DNA from 3 places in the Bradyrhizobium sp. Pha-3 genome. Region 2 is predicted to be linked to each of the others. Evidence: predicted binding sites of a transcription regulator. Region 2 holds the regulator's gene; each other region holds the start of a gene.
What was found. The regulator HrcA, encoded in region 2, represses chaperone genes, less so after heat shock. The targets are predictions, from matches to a motif close to GTTAGCACTCNCNNNNNGNGAGTGCTAAC.
Positions count from the first base shown of each region.

Region 1: a site for HrcA is predicted at 1,638-1,666, ahead of ACE10X_RS10210 (co-chaperone GroES). Genes of this name have one in related genera too.
Region 3: a site for HrcA is predicted at 1,605-1,633, ahead of ACE10X_RS18085 (co-chaperone GroES). Genes of this name have one in related genera too.

Region 1 covers NZ_CP170151.1:2,142,159-2,146,310, reverse strand. Annotated here, with positions in the region: gene ACE10X_RS10220 (oxygenase MpaB family protein) at 1-645, shown strand, start outside; gene ACE10X_RS10215 (hypothetical protein) at 1,112-1,408, opposite strand; gene ACE10X_RS10210 (co-chaperone GroES) at 1,700-2,014, shown strand; gene groL (chaperonin GroEL) at 2,084-3,724, shown strand; gene ACE10X_RS10200 (transposase) at 3,987-4,152, shown strand, end outside.
Region 2 covers NZ_CP170151.1:9,321,714-9,325,865, forward strand. Annotated here, with positions in the region: gene ACE10X_RS44415 (helix-turn-helix domain-containing protein) at 1-437, shown strand, start outside; gene ACE10X_RS44420 (VOC family protein) at 506-931, shown strand; gene grpE (nucleotide exchange factor GrpE) at 980-1,585, opposite strand; gene hrcA (heat-inducible transcriptional repressor HrcA) at 1,751-2,839, opposite strand; gene rph (ribonuclease PH) at 3,010-3,723, shown strand; gene rdgB (RdgB/HAM1 family non-canonical purine NTP pyrophosphatase) at 3,735-4,152, shown strand, end outside.
Region 3 covers NZ_CP170151.1:3,918,234-3,922,385, forward strand. Annotated here, with positions in the region: gene groL (chaperonin GroEL) at 1-1,167, opposite strand, end outside; gene ACE10X_RS18085 (co-chaperone GroES) at 1,258-1,572, opposite strand; gene ACE10X_RS18090 (hypothetical protein) at 1,864-2,160, shown strand; gene ACE10X_RS18095 (FAD-binding oxidoreductase) at 2,629-4,152, shown strand, end outside.

The sequences.
Region 1 (4,152 bases), 2.2 Mb from region 2:
CACCGCCATACCATGATCGTCGGCCGCCTGCCCGAAGCAATCGGTCCGTTCGAGAGCGGCTCGCCCTACCGCGCCAACGAGGCCGCAGCGTTGCGCTGGGTTCACGCGACCCTCGTCGACACCGCTCTGGCCGTCCATGACCTGATCCTGCCTCCGTTCACGGTCGAAGAGCGCGAGCGCTATTGGGCCGAGAGCCGGCTGTTTGGGGCATTGTTCGGGCTGACGTCGAGCGACTTGCCGGCGGATTGGGACGCGTTCGCCGCCTACACCGCGGCGATAATGCAATCGGATACATTGTCCGTCAGCACCGCCGCGCGCGAGGTGGCCCGACAGATCTTCGCCGGCGGGCGACCATGGTTGCGGCCGCCGCGCTGGTATCAAACCCTGAGTGCCGAGCTGCTACCGGACCGGTTGCGCACCGGCTTTGGATTTGCCTGTGACGAGCGCGACAGGAAGGCCGCAGAGCGTGCCGTTGCACGAATACGTCGCATCTATCCCAAAATACCGACCCAGCTTCGCTACGTCGGCCCCTACCAGGAAGCTCGAGCACGACTGCAGGGAACGCCGCAGCTGGGCTGGACAACCCGGTGTCTGAACAGGGCATGGATAGGACGCCCTAGGTTGGAAGAGCGCTGGAACAGGTGACGCAGTCCGGGACAACCGCGGACGTAGCGGCGATCCCTTTATACCGCGCTCGCGGTCCTGCACGACCGGACCAGGAACTCGAGTTCGGCGGAACGCGGCTGGACGGGCCGACGCTGCCCCACCTGCCTATGTTGTCACCTTCCGCAACAGAACCGGCCATGCCGGTCGACGTCGCCGTTTCAGGGTCAACTTTTACGTCGACGGGACGGAGGAACAGGCTGCATTGTTTTATGAGTTCTTGGTCGAAAGACACGTCCCTGCCGACCACTTGCTCCGGTCGATCGACAAGTTTGTGAACTCCCGCCGCCTCTTAGGCCTCCCCTACGACCGAGGAGCGTCGCTTCAAAGAATGCGTCGTTTGCACCAATGAATCGGCCTCCCGGCTGTCGCCTCGGGTCACGAGCGGCGGTAGAGGACCGCACACGGAGAAGTCCGGTCCTCTCGCGACAACCGAAACGCGAAAGACTTACGCATCAGATTCTATCTTCACCAAAACTTCCCCGGCGATGATTTCGGGGTCTCCAAGATTAAGGTCATGCAGGCTTGCTTGAACGAAATCCAGCACTTTATCGTTCGCAGCATTGGCGCTTTCGCGGTCCTCGAATATCATCACAGCGACACCGACGCCATCGCCCCCATCCAATACGTAATAAGATCTGAATCCGTGCGATTCCCTTAGGATCTGACCGATCCCGCTTTTGGCGCGGCGAGCAGCATCCGCAACCGAACGAACCTTGGTGTACGTTCGAATGAAGATGTACATCAGCCACCCATGCGTCTCAGTCCCAACCGGCGCATCAAAGCATATTGGGCCTATGCTGGGCTAGGACCTACTTCCGCGTTGGTGCGTCGATTTAGTATGCCCGCAGCCACGTCCGATCCTGCCCAAAACAGCCCCGGCAAAGTGAGGGGCACGGTTCAGACACCAAGGGCGAACAGGCGACATGGTCCAAGCTCTTGCGCCGGAGTGTCACAGACTTATGTGAGAAGCGGTGAGCACTCGCTTATTGCGACTGCCAATCCAACAATAATCACAAAAGCCAAGGAGGATCGCATGAAATTCCGTCCGCTTCACGACCGCGTCGTGGTCAAGCGTATCGACGCCGAAGAGAAGACTGCTGGCGGCATCATCATTCCGGACAGTGCCAAGGAAAAGCCCTCGCAGGGCGAAGTCATCGCCGTTGGCCCGGGCGGCCGCGATGAAGCCGGCAAGCTGATCCCCATCGACGTCAAGGTCGGCGAGCGGGTCCTGTTCGGCAAGTGGTCGGGCACCGAGGTCAAGATCGACGGCCAGGAGCTTCTGATCATGAAGGAGAGCGACATCATGGGCGTTCTCACCGGCGTCGCCGGCTCCAAGAAGGCGGCCTAACGCTGACCGCCGCAAACGCTCATCCCTGCCTCGCAGGTGAGAGACGAATCTCAATTCAAGGAGGAAAATATGTCAGCTAAAGAGGTCAAACTGGGCGTCGATGCCCGCGATCGCATGCTGCGTGGCGTGGACATCCTTGCCAATGCGGTGAAGGTCACCCTCGGTCCGAAGGGCCGCAACGTGGTGCTCGAGAAGTCGTTCGGCGCGCCCCGCATCACCAAGGACGGCGTTGCGGTCGCCAAGGAGATCGAGCTCGAGGACAAGTTCGAGAACATGGGCGCCCAGATGGTGCGGGAGGTGGCGTCGAAGGCGGCGGATGCTGCCGGCGACGGCACCACCACGGCGACCGTGCTGGCTGCGGCGATCGTCCGTGAAGGCGCTAAATCGGTTGCCGCCGGCATGAACCCGATGGACCTGAAGCGCGGTATCGATCTCGCAGTCGAGGCCGTCGTCTCGGATCTAGAAAAAAACTCCAAGAAGGTGACCTCGAACGAGGAAATCGCCCAGGTCGGGACCATTTCCGCCAACGGCGATGCCGAGATCGGCAAGTTCCTCGCTGACGCCATGAAGAAGGTCGGCAACGAGGGGGTGATCACGGTCGAGGAAGCCAAGTCGCTCGAGACCGAGCTCGACGTCGTCGAGGGCATGCAGTTCGACCGCGGCTACATCTCGCCCTACTTCGTCACCAACGCCGACAAGATGCGCGCTGAGATGGACGACGCCTACATCTTGGTATACGAGAAGAAGCTCTCCTCGCTGAACGAGCTGCTGCCGCTGCTCGAGGCCGTGGTGCAGACTGGCAAGCCTCTCGTCATCGTCGCTGAAGACGTCGAAGGCGAGGCTTTGGCCACGCTGGTCGTGAACCGTCTCCGCGGTGGTCTGAAGGTCGCAGCCGTCAAGGCTCCGGGCTTCGGCGATCGCCGCAAGGCCATGCTGCAGGACATCGCGATCCTGACCGGCGGCCAGGCGATCTCGGAAGACCTCGGCATCAAGCTCGAGAACGTCACGCTGCAGATGCTCGGTCGCGCCAAGAAGGTGATGATCGACAAGGAGAACACCACGATCGTCAACGGAAGTGGCAAGAAGGCCGACATCGACGCCCGCATTGCCCAGATCAAGGCGCAGATCGAGGAGACCACCTCGGACTATGACCGTGAGAAGCTGCAGGAGCGTCTCGCCAAGCTCGCAGGCGGTGTCGCGGTGATCCGCGTCGGCGGCGCGACCGAGGTCGAGGTGAAGGAGCGCAAGGATCGCGTTGATGACGCGATGCACGCGACCCGCGCGGCCGTCGAGGAAGGCATCCTGCCGGGCGGTGGGGTCGCCCTGCTCCGGGCCTCCGAGCACCTCAAGGGCATCCGCACCAAGAACGACGACCAGAAGACCGGCGTCGAGATCGTGCGCAAGGCGCTGTCGGCTCCGGCCCGCCAAATCGCGATCAACGCGGGCGAGGATGGTTCCGTCATCGTCGGCAAGATCTTGGAGAAGGATCAGTACGCGTTCGGCTTCGACAGTCAGACCGGCGAGTACGTCAATCTCGTCAGCAAGGGCATCATCGATCCGACCAAGGTCGTACGCACCGCGATCCAGAACGCCGCCTCGGTTGCCGCGCTCCTGATCACCACGGAAGCGATGGTTGCCGAACTGCCGAAGAAGAACGCCGGCGGCCCCGCGATGCCTCCGGGCGGCGGTATGGGCGGCATGGACTTCTAAAGTCCGCGCTCAAGCGATCCAAGAAATGCAAAACCCCGGCAGCGATGCCAGGGTTTTTGTTTGCGCGCAAACTGCCTGGTAGCGCAGCCAATGCCGATGATACTTCGTGAGCGTCATCCGGTGACCACGCCCTGAGGGCTGATCTGGTCGGCTAGGAAGACCTCGTGGATTGGTTTTTCACGAGGTCACCATGTCAAAGGATAGTTGTAAGGATGGCGCTAAGGATAGGCATACGGCTATCCTTGAGGACGGCTCTAACACGTTGCAGCGCATCGAGATCATCACGGGGACTGGCCGCCGACGGCGCTGGTCGACGGATGCGAAAGCGGCGATTGTTGCGGAGAGTTTCGCGCCGGGTGCAAGCGCTTCCGGGGTGGCGCGGCGGTACGACATCAGCCCGGGCCTGTTATTTCTTTGGCGTCGTCAGG
Region 2 (4,152 bases):
CCGTGGCGTGCTGGCAGCGCCGCTTCGACCTGATCGAGGCGTTCGTGCTGCGCCGCGCCGGCCACATGCCGTCTTTCGAAGTCGCGTTCGCCTATCGAAAACTGGCGCGTTCGGCCGGCGCTATCAGCATCACGGCACTGGCCGACGAGATCGGCTGGAGCCGCAAGCATCTGGCCGGCCGGTTTCGGTCCGAGCTCGGCCTCGCCCCCAAATCGCTGGCGCGCATGATGCGGTTTCACCGGGCGAGCCGGCTGGCACAAAGCGGCACCGCGCTTGGCTGGGCGGGGATCGCGGCGGAAAGCGGCTATGCCGACCAGGCCCATCTCGCCCGCGAATTCGTCGAATTCGCGGGCGAACCGCCAACCGCCTGGGCGCGCCGCCAGGCGCTGACCGGCCGCCGGCTGGTTCACGCCGGCGATGGGCTGGCGGACTGGTAACAAACCTTCAAGCCGACGCCGCGTTGCCTCGTGCAGGATGGCGCCGTCAGCCAAGGAGGTGAGCGACCATGACGCACGACATCGAACCGCCCCGCATCTATCCGACCCTGCGCTGCAAGGACGCCGAGGCGATGACCAATTGGCTCACGACGGTGCTTGGGTTCACCGAACACGTCGTCTACCGCGATGGCGGCGTGATCCATCACGCCGAGCTCGCCTATGGTTCCTCGATGCTGATGCTGGGCCAGAGCCGTGACGACGCATATGGCCGGCTGGTCGGCGACCTCGACAACCGTCGCACGGACTCGATCTATATCGCCGTCGACGATCCCGACGCGCTGCACGCGAAGGTCAAGGCTGCCGGCGCAAAGATCGAGATGGAACTGCGAGACACCGACTATGGCAGCCGCGACTTCGCCTGCCGCGATCCGGAAGGAAATCTCTGGAGCTTCGGCACCTATTGGCCGAAGGCACACGAAAAGCCGCGACCGTGAGCCCGCGCAATCCGCGAGCTCACAAACGGGCAGCCGGAATCGGACGGATCAGGCGGTGATGTCCGCGGTCGGGGCGGCCTTGGCGCCGCCCTTGGAGACGCCGACCAGTGCCGGGCGCAGGATGCGCTCGCCGATCATGTAACCGGCCTGCACGACCTGCACCACGGTGCCCGACGGCACCGACGGATCAGGCACCTCGAACATCGCCTGCTGGAAGTTCGGATCGAACTTCTCGCCGATCGGGTCGAACTTCTTGACGCCGTTCTTCTCCAGCGCGTTGAGCAGTGAACGTTCAGTCAACTCGACGCCTTCGAGCAACGCCTTCAGGCCGGGATCGGCGGCTTCCTTGGTCTCGGCCGGCACCGCATCGAGCGCGCGCTGCAGGTTGTCGGCGATATCGAGCACGTCGCGGGCAAAGCCGGTGATGCCATAGGTCTTGGCGTCGGCGACCTCGCGGCGGGTGCGCTGGCGGAGATTCTCCATCTCGGCCAGCGTGCGCAGCGTCCGGTCGCGCGCCTCGGCGAGTTCCTTGGTCAGCGCCTCTGCCGATCCGGCCTCGGGCTCGTCAGGCATGATGTAGGGCTTCGAGACAACGGGCTCACCCGTCGGCGCCGAATTCTCGGTGTTGTCATTGGCCCGGTTCGGATCGGTCATGGCTTGCCTTCTCGAAAACTCGCGTCGGTTCAAATCTTGGGGATTGCTTGCCGGGATATCGTGCTTTGGGCGGCGAAAATCAAGCGCAACATACCGGCCTCGGGAACTGGGATCTCCGGCTTGGGTGAAGAAAACCCGTCAAATGAAAGCGAAATCGCCCTCCGGTCAGCCGCCCAGCATCTTGCTGACGATGCGCGCGGCATAATCAACGGTCGGGATCACCCGCGCATAGTTCAGCCGCGTCGGTCCGATCACGCCGAGGACGCCCACGATCCGCCCCTGGGCGTCGCCGTAGGGCGCGATGATGGTAGAGGAACCCGACAGCGAGAACAGCTTGTTCTCCGAGCCGATGAAGATCCGCACGCCCTCGCCGCGTTCGGCGCGGCCGAGCAGATCGATCACGCCGCGCTTGGTTTCGAGATCGTCGAACAGCGACTTGATGCGCTCGAGATCGTCGAGCGCATGCAGGTCCTCGAGCAGATTGGCGTGACCGCGCACGATCAGCTGCCGGTCCTCGTTCTCGCCGCCGGACCAGCTCGCGATGCCGGCCGCGACCACCTTTTGCGTGAGCTGATCGAGCTCGGCGCGGTTTTGCGTCAATGCCGTCTCGAGCTCGAGCCGCGCTTCAGCCAGCGTCCGGCCGCGGATCCGCGCATTGAGGAAGTTGGTCGCCTCGGTCAGGGCCGAGGATGGAACACCCGGCGGCAGCGCCAGCACGCGGTTTTCGACCTGGCCGTCTTCGCCGACCAGCACGACCAGCGCTTTCTCCGGCTCCAGCCGGACGAACTCGATGTGCTTGAGCCGCGCATTCGACTTTTGCGTCAGCACCACCGCCGCGGCACGGGTCAGCCCCGACAGCCGCGTCAGGGCTTCGCCAAGCGCGGCCTCGACGGATTGCGCGCGGCCGACGGCAGCAAGCTGGGTCTGGATCGATTGACGCTCGGCCTCGGTGAGGTCGCCGACCTGCATCAGCGCATCGACGAAGAAGCGCAGCCCGAGTTCGGTCGGTAACCGTCCGGCGGATGTATGCGGCGCATAGATCAGGCCGAGCTGCTCGAGATCCGACATCACATTGCGGACCGAGGCCGGCGACAGCGGTAATGCGATCAGGCGCGAAATGTTGCGGGAACCGACCGGCTCGCCGGTCGCAAGATAGCTCTCGACGATTTGACGAAAAATGTCGCGCGAACGCTCGTTGAGCTGGGCGAGCCCGGCATGCGGCGCGATCAGGCCAATCGGATCGTGGTGAGTCACACTCCAGTCCCTCACAATTACTGCATAATTTGTCGATCCGGGAGGCCGATGACAAGCATGCATTCGGCCCCGTGGTACCGGACCCTGCCGGGGCCGAAAACCCTTGCCGCTGCCCCTTCCCCCTCCTACAAGCACGGCCAGCCAATTTTCTCGGATTTCTGGAGGATTTCATGCGGCCAAGCCGCCGTGCACCCGATGAACTGCGTCCCGTGTCGCTGGAACGCGGCGTCGTCAAATATGCCGAGGGTTCCTGCATGGTGAAGTTCGGCGACACCCATGTGCTGGTGACCGCCACGCTGGAAGAGCGGTTGCCGCCGTGGCTGAAGGGCCAGGGCCGCGGCTGGGTCACCGCCGAATACGGCATGCTGCCGCGTGCCACCCTGGAACGCACCCGTCGCGAGGCCTCGGCCGGCAAGCAGGGCGGCCGGACGGTCGAGATTCAGCGGCTGATCGGCCGCTCGCTGCGCGCGGCCGTCGATCTCGAGGCGCTCGGCGAGCGCCAGATCACGGTCGATTGCGACGTCATCCAGGCCGACGGCGGCACCCGCACCGCCTCGATCACCGGTGCCTGGGTGGCGCTGGCCGACTGCATCAACTGGATGAAGACCCGCAACATGCTGAAGACCAATGTGTTGCGCGACAACGTGGCGGCGATCTCCTGCGGCATCTACCAGGGCACGCCGGTGCTCGATCTCGACTATGCCGAGGATTCCGAAGCCGACACCGACGCCAATTTCGTCATGACCGGCGACGGCCGGATCATCGAGGTGCAGGGCACCGCCGAGAAGACGCCGTTCTCGGAAGGCGAGTTCCTGGCGCTGATGGCGCTGGCGCGCAAAGGTGTCGCGCGTCTGGTCGACTTGCAAAAGATCGCGGTGGCGTAGTCAGATTGGTAATGCACCGCCGAATCACCGGAAGGCTCGTCATCGCCACCCATAATCCCGGCAAGCTTGCCGAGATGCGGGAACTGCTGGCGCCGCATGGCGTGGAGGTGGTGTCGGCGGGCGAGCTTGACCTTGCCGAGCCCGAGGAGACCGGCGACAGTTTTCGCGCCAACGCGGCGATCAAGGCGATCGCGGCAGCGAAGGCAACTGGACGGCCCGCCTTCGCCGACGATTCCGGCATCGTGGTCGACGCGCTCGACGGCGCGCCCGGGATCTACTCGGCGCGTTGGGCCGGCGAGGGCAAGGACTTCATGGCGGCGATGACGCGGATCGAGCGGCTGCTGCAGGAACGCGGCGCCACCGCACCGGACCGGCGCAAGGCCCACTTCGTCTCGGCGTTGTGCGTGGCCTGGCCCGACGATCACCTCG
Region 3 (4,152 bases), 4.0 Mb from region 2:
CACCTCGACCTCGGTCGCGCCGCCGACGCGGATCACCGCGACGCCGCCTGCGAGCTTGGCGAGACGCTCCTGCAGCTTCTCACGGTCGTAGTCCGAGGTGGTCTCCTCGATCTGCGCCTTGATCTGGGCAACGCGGGCGTCGATGTCGGCCTTCTTGCCGGCGCCGTTGACGATCGTGGTGTTCTCCTTGTCGATCATCACCTTCTTGGCGCGACCGAGCATCTGCAGCGTGACGTTCTCGAGCTTGATGCCGAGGTCTTCCGAGATGGCCTGGCCGCCGGTCAGGATCGCGATGTCCTGCAGCATGGCCTTGCGGCGATCGCCGAAGCCCGGAGCCTTGACGGCCGCGACCTTCAGGCCGCCGCGCAGGCGGTTGACGACGAGGGTGGCGAGGGCTTCGCCTTCGACGTCTTCGGCGACGATGACCAGCGGCTTGCCGGTCTGCACCACGGCCTCGAGCAGCGGCAGCAGCTCGTTCAGCGAGGAGAGCTTCTTCTCGTTGATGAGGATGTAGGCGTCGTCCATTTCAACGCGCATCTTGTCGGCGTTGGTGACGAAGTAGGGCGAGATGTAGCCGCGGTCGAACTGCATGCCCTCGACGACGTCGAGCTCGGTCTCGAGCGACTTGGCTTCCTCGACCGTGATCACGCCCTCGTTGCCGACCTTCTTCATGGCGTCGGCGAGGAACTTGCCGATCTCGGCATCGCCGTTGGCCGAAATGGTGCCGACCTGGGCGATCTCCTCGTTCGAGGTGACCTTCTTCGAGTTCTTCTGGAGGTCCGCAACGACGGCTTCGACCGCGAGGTCGATACCGCGCTTCAGATCCATCGGGTTCATGCCGGCGGCGACCGACTTGGCGCCTTCACGGACGATCGCGGCAGCCAGCACGGTCGCGGTGGTGGTGCCGTCGCCGGCAGCATCCGCCGCCTTCGACGCCACTTCGCGCACCATCTGGGCGCCCATGTTCTCGAACTTGTCCTCAAGCTCGATCTCCTTAGCGACGGCAACGCCGTCCTTGGTGATGCGGGGCGCGCCGAACGACTTCTCGAGGACGACGTTGCGGCCCTTCGGGCCGAGGGTGACCTTCACCGCATTGGCAAGGATGTCCACGCCGCGTAGCATGCGATCGCGGGCATCGACACCTAGTTTGACCTCTTTAGCTGACATGTTTGTCCTCCCTGAATTGAAATTCGTCTCTCACCTGCGAGGCAGCATCGGCAGGCGCTCCTCAGAGGTAAGCGTTTGCGGCGGTCAGCGTTAGGCCGCCTTCCTGGAGCCGGCCACGTTGGTGAGAACGCCCATGACGTCGCTCTCCTTCATGATCAGAAGCTCCTGGCCGTCGATCTTGACCTCGGTGCCGGACCACTTGCTGAACAGGACCCGGTCGCCTACCTTGAGGTCAATCGGGATCAGCTTGCCAGCTTCGTCGCGACCACCGGGACCGACGGCGATCACTTCCCCCTGGGAGGGCTTTTCCTTGGCAGTATCCGGAATGATGACGCCGCCAGCGGTCTTCTCTTCGGCGTCGATGCGCTTGACCACGACGCGGTCGTGAAGCGGACGGAATTTCATGCGATCCTCCTTGGCTTTTTGATTATTGCTGGGTTGGCAGTCGCAATGAGCGAGTGCTCACCGGTCCTCACATAAGTCCGTGACACTCCGGCGCAAGGGGACCCACGTCGCCTGTTGGTCTTGGTGTCGAACCGCGCCCCTCACTTTGACTACGGCTGTTCGCGGGAGATCGGACGTGGTTGCGGGCATACCAAATCGACGCGAGTGACCCGACGCGGAAGTCGGTCCTAGTACAACGCCGGCTCAATATGCTTTGATGCGCGGGTTAGGACTGAGATAGATGGGTGGCTGATGTACATGTTCATTCGAAAGTACACCAACGTTCGCTCGGTTGCTGACGCTGCTCGCCGCGCCAAAAGTGGCATCGGTCAGATCCTAAGGGAATCGCACGGATTCAGATCCTATTACGTATTGGATGGGGGCGATGGCGTCGGTGTAGCTGTGATGATATTCGAGGACCGCGAAAGCGCCAATGCCGCGAACGATAAAGTTCTGGATTTCGTTCAAGCAAGCCTGCATGACCTTAATCTTGGAGACCCTGAAATCATTGCCGGGGAAATTTTGGTGAAAATAGAATCTGATGCGTAAGTCTTCCGCGCGTCGGTTGTCGCGGGAGGATCGTGCGCGGCGGTGCTGACGGACAATGTATCCGATTGCATCATCGCGGCTGCGTTGGCCGCATCCCAATCCGCTAACGAGCTCGAGGTCGCTTTCGGAGACCAAATACGTATCTCCCGAACCAGACGGGGTATTCCATTGGTCTGTGCAGTCTATCGCAATTCAGCATGCCAAGCTCTCTCAAGGTGTCGCACGACGTCCACCCGCGCGGAAGGCGGACTGACATGTGGTCGCACCCCATGCGGGTAAGACTGAGTCGGGTGCGGTGCCCGCTGCGGCGCCGTTTGCTGAAGGAACTGTCCCGCCGCCGCCGTCTTTCATACTCCTTCTCGAAAGCGTATTGTTTCGATCAAACGAGCTCACTCTGCAGCGCGGTCGTTCAGAGTATCTTGTTCTTCGATTCAAGAAGCTCTCAGCAACGAAACGCGGGGAACGCTCATGACCGGCGCAAGGCTGAAACATTACGGCTGGGGACGGGAAGGCGAAGGCATGAGCGCGGAAGAGCGGGCGTTTGTCCTCGGCCGCTACCATGCCAAGTTTGGCGCCCGCGAATTCGACACGGTAACTGTTCCCGGCCTTGAAGAGCTATCCTTGCGGGAGCCGCGCGTGGTGCTGCCAGCTTCGCTCACGCCGTTCTGCACGACCGAACGCTACGACCGCGCCGCGCACACTTACGGCAAGTCCTATCCGGATTACGTCAGGGCCATGCTCGGCGATTACGGTTGCGCGCCCGATATCGTGGCCTATCCACGCAACGAGACGGAGATATCGGCTGTCATGGACTGGGCGGGGTCCGTCGGTGCTTCGCTGACGCCGTTCGGGGGCGGATCCAGCGTGTGCGGTGGCGTCGAGCCGCTGGCCGATGGCATCAAGCACAAGGCGGCCGTCACGTTAGACCTGCGCAATCTCTCCAAGGTCGTCGAAGTCGATCCGGTCTCGCGCGCCGCATTGATCGACGCCGGCACCTATGGGCCATCGCTGGAAAACCAGCTCAAGCCGCACGGCGTCACGCTGCGGCATTTTCCGCAGAGCTTTGAGTATTCGACCTTGGGCGGTTGGATCGCAACACGATCGGGCGGCCACTTCGCCAGTCTCTACACCCATATCGACGATTTCGTTGAAAGCCTGCGTGTCGTGACGCCGGTTGGCGTCGTGGAGACGCGCCGGCTTCCCGGCTCGGGCGCGGGGCCGAGCCCCGACCGCATGTTCATTGGCTCGGAAGGAATCTTAGGCGTGATCTCGCGCGCATGGATGCGATTGCAGCCGCGTCCAAAATTCCGCGCCGGCACATCGGTTCGCTTTCCCACTTTCTTCGATGCCGCGCGCTCGGTGCGTGCGGTGGCACAAGCCGGCCTCTATCCCTCCAATTGCCGCATCCTGGATCCGCAGGAGGCGTTCAACACCGGTGCGTCCGACGGCAGCTCCGCCATCATGGTGCTTGCATTCGAATCGGGCGATCATTCCCTGGACGCCTGGTTCAAGCGTGCGCTCGAATGCTGCGCCGACCACCGCGGGACACCGGAGCCCGCAGAGGCCGGCGACGCGCATCTCGAAGGCGCGGCAGGCATCTGGCGCAACGCGTTCATTCGCATGCCCTATGCGCGCGAATTCTTGGCGCCCGTTGCTATCATCAACGATACGTTCGAGACCGCCATCACCTGGGATCGGTTCGAAAGCTTTCACGATCAGGTCAAGGCGGGAACAGAACAGGCGATTCTGCAAGCGACCGGAGTGAAGGGTGAAGTTACCTGTCGCTTCACCCACGTCTACCCGGACGGGCCAGCGCCCTACTTCTCCTTCCACGCACGCGGTCGGCACGGTGCGCTGCTCGCGCAGTGGAAGGCCATCAAAGACGCGGCGAGCGACGTGCTAATCGCGGCAGGCGGCACCATCACGCATCACCATGCCGTCGGCCGCGATCACCGACCCTGGTACGACCGGCAGCGGCCACAGCTTTTTGCC